DNA from 2 places in the Nocardioides korecus genome. Region 2 is predicted to be linked to the other one. Evidence: riboswitches for the same ligand, from Rfam matches in the RefSeq annotation. Region 2 holds a riboswitch; the other holds the start of a gene.
The links. Region 2 has a riboswitch for thiamine pyrophosphate ahead of ACYVDA_RS15600 (purine-cytosine permease family protein). Riboswitches for the same ligand answer to the same signal wherever they lie in the genome.
Positions count from the first base shown of each region.

Region 1: it holds a riboswitch for thiamine pyrophosphate, as region 2 does, so the genes downstream of both, ACYVDA_RS19370 (thiamine ABC transporter substrate-binding protein) here and ACYVDA_RS15600 (purine-cytosine permease family protein) in region 2, are expected to answer to the same signal.

Region 1 is NZ_BAAGZO010000012.1:54,692-57,778, reverse strand. It holds gene ACYVDA_RS19370 (thiamine ABC transporter substrate-binding protein) at 1-879, opposite strand, end outside; TPP riboswitch at 880-998, opposite strand; gene ACYVDA_RS19365 (hypothetical protein) at 1,161-2,648, shown strand; gene ACYVDA_RS19360 (MBL fold metallo-hydrolase) at 2,836-3,087, opposite strand, start outside.
Region 2 is NZ_BAAGZO010000007.1:237,813-240,899, reverse strand. It holds gene ACYVDA_RS15610 (hypothetical protein) at 1-516, shown strand, start outside; gene ACYVDA_RS15605 (hypothetical protein) at 513-1,559, shown strand; TPP riboswitch at 1,632-1,719, shown strand; gene ACYVDA_RS15600 (purine-cytosine permease family protein) at 1,730-3,087, shown strand, end outside.

The DNA of each region.
Region 1 (3,087 bases), on a different contig from region 2:
CTTGGAGCCGGTGAGCACCCCGGCGTACTCCACCTGGCGGTAGCAGGTGTCCAGCAACGCGCTCGTGGTCGGCTTCGAGGCGCCCTGGGGGATCGTGAACGGCGGCGAGGAGGAGTACGACGTCACGATGGGCCGCGAGCCCTTGCCGCCACCGGCGGTGAAGTCGCTCTCGTAGGCCTCGGTCCAGCCGGCGTCGATCTTGGTGCCGTTGGCCATCAGCTTGGACCAGTAGTCCTTCCAGCCGCTCTCGCCCTTGGCCGCGATCGTGGCGACCAGGAAGGCCAGGCCCGGCGAGGACGTCGTCGCCCCCGGCGTCACGAACAGGCCCTTGTAGCGCGCCTCGGTGAGGTCGTCGAGGCTGCGCGGCGGGGTCAGGCCCTTGGCGGCGAACCACGCGTCGTCGACGTTGACGCAGACGTCGCTGTAGTCGACGGGCGTGAGCCGGTCGGCCCCCGACCCCTCCAGCCGGTACTTCTCGGCGTCCGCGGGCAGCTTCGTCGTCGAGTACGCCGCGAACACCCCCGCCTTCACCGCCCGGGGCGCGAACAGGTTGTCCACGCCGTAGACGCCGTCGGCGATGGGGTCGTCCTTGGTCAGGACCAGCTTGCTGGTGAGCTGGCCGGCGTCGGCCTGCGGCTGGATCTTCACCGTGATGCCGGTCTGCGCGGTGAACTCCTTCATCACCGACTTCGACATCGCCCAGCTGTCGTGGGTGGCGACCACGAGGGTCTTCGGGTCCTCGCCCGACGAGCTGCCGCCCGAGCCGGACGTCGAGCCGCAGGCGGCCGCGGTCAGGGCCAGGACGGCGGCCGCGAGCACGGAGACGGCACCCCGCGGTCGGACCCGGCGCCGGGTGGGCGGGGAGGCGTGCAGGGGCATGGTCGATCTCCTTCGACTTCCTTCGCCGGTGCTAACCGGAGCAGGTTCAAGGGTCTGCGGCGTTCCCGCACTCTCAGCGCCCCTGACCTCGCGGCCCGGGCGCTCCCCTGTCGGACGCCGCCCAACCTAGCCCACGCCTGCGCGCGCCCACGCACGCAGGGACGGCAGATCCCCGCCACATCGTCGCGTATCCGCCGGCGCGACGGCACGACTCGGGCATCATGGCCCGCGGCGGGGGGGGACATCGCCCGCTTCGACATCCATCTCGAGGAGCAGGGCTCATGAGCGATCACGACAACTACCCCGGCGCGCCCGGGGGCCAGGGGAACCCGCCGGGTCAGGGGGGCCAGCAGGCAGGCCAAGCAGGTCAGGGGGGTCCGGGGTACCCGGGGCAGGGCCAGCAGCCCGGCCAGGGCTACCCGGGTCAGGGCGGCCAGGGAGCACCCGGCGGGCAGCCGGGACAGGGGTACCCCGGACAGGGCGGCTACCCGGGGCAGGGCGGGCCTGGCGGCCAGCCCGGTCCGGGCTACCCCGGACAGCCCGGTCAGCCCGGTCAGCCCGGCCAGCCCGGTCAGGGGGGCCAGGGGTACCCAGGGCAGGGCCAGCAGCCCGGCCAGGGCTACCCGGGCCCGGGCGGACCCGGCGGCCCGGGGGGCTACCCGGCCCCCGGCGGTCAGCCCGGTGCGGCGTACCCGCCCCCGGGACCGCAGTTCAACCCCACCTCGACCAACCCGTACGGCGCCCCGCCCGGCGGGCCCGGCGGCGGCGGCAGCAAGAAGCTGCTGTGGATCATCCTGGCCGCGGTCGCGGCGTTCCTGGTGCTGGTCATCATCGTGGTCGTGGCCGTGGCCTCCTCCGGGGGCGACTCGGACACGACCGCCTCGGGCTCCGGTGGCTCGAGCGGCGAGGTCAAGACCGGGTCGCAGGACGACGCGGTCCGCTCCTACCTCCAGGCCGTCGCCGCCGGTGACGCCAAGAAGGCGCTCTCGGTGGTGGCGACCAAGCCGGCCAGCGACGACCTGCTGACCGACGAGGTGCTCGCCGCGTCGAAGAAGCTGGGCCCGATCACCAAGATCAACGTGCCGAAGGTCTCCAGCGACTACACCACCATCGTCAACGCCAGCTACAGCGTCGGCGACGAGAGCATCACGCAGACCTACTACGTGCAGAAGACCGCCGACGGCTACGCGCTCAAGGACATGGGCGACGGCATCGACCTGAGCCGGCTTCGCGCCAACACCCTGCCGATGATGATCAACGGCAAGGAGGTGACCAGCGACAAGGTCTACCTCTTCCCCGGCGCCTACCAGTTCACGACCGGCAACGACAACGTCAGCTACGGCGACACCGGCAAGATCGTCATCAAGGGCGGCAGCGACTACGTCTCCACCCTCGACCTCGAGCCGACGCTGACCCAGACCGGCAGCCAGACCTTCACCCAGGCGGTGAAGGCCTCGGCCAACGCCTGCCTGCGCAAGAAGGAGATCTCGCCCGCCAACTGCCCCAACCGGGCCGGCAACAGCAAGAACTACTCGATCGACAAGAGCTCGATCGTGTGGCGGCTGAAGAACCAGGACGCGTTCGCCAACCTCAAGCCGCGTCTGGACTACGACAACCCGGCCCTGGCCAGCGTCTACCCGAGCCTGCAGTTCGAGGTGAAGGCCAACTGCAACGCCTCGAGCGGGCGGTGCAGCTCCTCGACGTACAGCAGCGGGAAGGTCGTCGTCGACCTGACCAAGGACCCGGTCACGGTCACCTGGGGCCAGTAGCCCGACCCCTGTGCACTCCCCCGACGACCCCGCTGCGGCCCGGTCGTCGGGGGAGTTCGCGCGTCGGGGGCGGCGTACGAGCGGCGACCGGGCGGCGTACGCCCTCCACCTTGTCGGGCGATCGGTGACCTCCTCGGCTGAACGTTCGGCCGAGAAGGTGACGTTTCCCCGGTAAACCGGGGAAACGTCACCCCCGCTGCACCACCGGAGCGAACCGCACCGCACCACCGGGGGTGGGCTCGGAGCGGGCCAGGCGGCCCTGGAGGGCCAGCAGCTCGAGGTGGGCCAGGGTCTCGAAGGCGGCCAGGGCGGCGTCGAAGGGGCCGAGGGCGTCGCGGTGGTGCTCGCGGCGGGTCCAGGGCAGCAGGCCCGCGACCTCCCAGGAGGTGCGCGCGCCGGCGTCGACGGCGTCCTGCGAGGCCCCGAGGCGTACGGCGTG
Region 2 (3,087 bases):
CACCTGGTCTTCCTGCCCAGCATGGACCTGAGCAAGAACGCCCTGACCAGCCTGGCCGACCTGGTGCTGACCGTGCGCGGGAGCGTCAGCAACGAGTACCCCACCTTCGGCATCCCGGCGGTGCAGACCGGCTGGTCGGAGTGGAGCCACTGCGGCTTCACCACGGTGGTCTCCTCGCCGGGGGAGTACGCCGACGTCCTCGACGACCACCTCGCGGGGCTCCTCCAGGGACGGGTGCTGATCACCCCCGAGCAGGTCGAGCGGGCCCGGCTGTGGGCGTGGTTCTACCGCTCCGGCAGCGACATCACCTCGCCGCTCGTGCCGGCCTGGCAACTGGGCCAGGGCGACGCCCTGCTCGACGTGCTCGGCACGACCATGCAGCACACCGAGTCCGACGGGGACCCCCTCTTCACCGCAGTACGGCGCCTGTGGACCCGGCGCGACCCGGTGGCCACCCGCCTCGACCTGACCCGGGACGACGCGTCCCTGACCGACGACCTGGGAGCCTGCCGGTGACCTTCGAGCTGGCCTCGCTGCAGCTGTCCACCCGGTTCGACCGCCCCGGCGGCCCGGTCGCGGTCCCCGGCACCGTGGGTCGCGGCGACGACCCGGCCCTGGTCCTGCTCGACGGCGCCTCCCGGGCGCCGCACCGGCTGGCCCGCCTGCGCCGCCAGGAGGCGCTGCTCGGGGTGCAGGTCGAGCCCACCTCGCACCCGCTGCGCGTCACGGTCGTGCTGCTCCTCGACGAGCACGCGACGCGTTCCTGGCGGCAGGCCCGCGACCTGCCGATCGGCGAGGACTCCGGGGAGGAGCACCCCCACGAGGACGACTGGCACCGCCTCGTCCGGATCTCGGTGCAGGGCCGACCGCGCGCCGTGGCGCTGCTGGACCGCCGCCGCGCCGACGGCGGCGCCAGCCTCCAACGCGTCGTGCTGCGGGTCGACCCCGACGAGGTCGGCCCCGGCGGGCTGCTCACCCTGGGCTTCGACGCACCCGAGCACCTGCCCCCCTGGGCCCGGCGCCGGCTGCTGCCCGACGGACTCAGCGGGGTCTGCGTGGCGCGGGTCAAGGTCGACCGCGCGCCGAACCCCGTGCGGCCCGGCCTCTCGACCGGTCGCGCCCCGGACCCGGAGCGGCGCAGCCTGGTGCCGCGGCGTCCCGGCGGGTTCGTGGTGAACCCGGCGGGCGCCGGTCCCGACGACCCCGCGTCCGAGCCGGTCCGCGTGCTCCTGGTGCCCCGGTCGGTGGTGCCTCGTCCCGCGCCCCAGGGGCGGCGGGCCCGGGCGCTGGAGCCCCTGGCACGCACCCAGGACCGGGTGCGCTCGCGGCTGGCCCTGCGCTCGGAGGTGGTCCTCACCGAGGTCACCCGGGTCGACACCGGCCGCACGCGCACGGTGCGCTCGCCCGTGGCCCCCGACGGCACGGCCGTGCTGGAGCTGGACCCGCACGAGGGACCGGTGCTGTGCCGACCCTCGCTCGGCGCGCTGGTGGGGGAGCTCGCGGGTCCCCGCCGGCTGGGTGGCCTTGGCGGCGGCGACTGGTACGCCGAGATCGTCTGACGCCCGTCGCACCCGACCACACCCGGGCCCGGGTCGTCCCGGTGGTGCCGAGGTAAGGTCGTGCCTGCCACACGCGGGAGCTCGACGACATCGGGCTGAGAGGGCGACACACGGGTCGCCGACCGCTCGAACCTGAGCCGGGTAATGCCGGCGGAGGAAGCAGAGGCCCGATGAGCGACGTCCGCACCCGTCCCCCCGAGCGCGAGGGTGGTCCCGGACCACGACCCGCCGCCGCGGAGGTCCCGCACACCCTGACCGAGCAGGCGCCCCGCACGCTGGGCACCTGGGACCAGCTCGGGCTCTGGGGCAACCTCGGGGTCAGCCTGCTGGGGTTCACCGGCGCCGTCGCCGTGCTGCAGCCCGGCGGTCCGGGCACCGCGCGGCTCTCCCTGGCTGCCGCCCTGCTGGCCGTGGTGGTCGGTACGTCGCTGGGGGCCGTGGCCATCGCCGCCACGGCCGTGCTCGGGGCGCGCACCGGGGCGCCGTCGATGGTGCTGCTGCGGGGCGTGTTCGGCGCCCGGGCCTCGGTGGTGCCGACCGTGCTCAACGTGGTCCAGATGATCGGCTGGGGGACCTTCGAGATCGTCACGATCGCGACCGCCCTGGGGCAGGTGCTGCCCGGCGTACCTCGGTGGACGTGGGTGCTGCTGATCGGCGTCCTGACCACCGTGCTGGCCACCCGGCCCCTGGGCTCGGTGCGGCTGCTGCGCCGCTACGTCACCGTCGCCGTGGTCGTCGCCCTGGCCTACCTGACCAGCCAGCTGCTGGCGCACCCGCTGCACGCCACCGGGTCCGGCGGCGGGGGCGGCCTCAGCCTGGGGATCGACGCGACGCTCGCGGTGGCGATCTCCTGGGTGCCGATGGCCGCGGACTACTCCCGGCACTCGCGCACCCCGCGCGCGGCGGCCACCGGAGCCCTCATCGGCTACACCGTCATGCAGGTGGCCTGCTACGGCCTCGGCCTGGTCGCGGTGCTCAGCGTCCTGACTCGGGGCGGCGACGTGTTCGCGACCTTCCTGGCCGTCCCGCTGGGCGTGGTGGCGTTCGCCGTGGTGACGGTCCGCGAGCTCGACCAGTCCTTCGCCAACGTCTACTCCACCACCGTGTCGACGCAGAACCTGCGGCCCCGCTGGGACCGCCGTGCGATCTCGATGGCGGTCGGGGCGCTCACGACACTGCTGGCCCTGGTGGTGGACATCTACGACTACGCCAGCTTCCTGTCGCTGATCGGCTCGGTGTTCGTGCCGCTCTTCGCGGTGCTGGTGGCCGACCGGCTGTGCCTGCGCGACCGGCCCTGGGACCTGTCGGAGACGGCACCCACGCGCTGGGTGATGCTCCTGCCCTGGGCGCTGGGCTTCGCGGCGTACCAGCTGCTCAACCCGGGCCAGGTGCCGCTGTGGACCCACGCCTGGCAGGACCTGGCCGCCGCCACCGGCTTCAGCCCGAGGCCGTGGATGAGCGCCTCCCTGGTCTCCTTCGCGGTCGCCGCCCTGGCGACCGCCCTGGTGCACGTCCCGCGGTGGGCGCG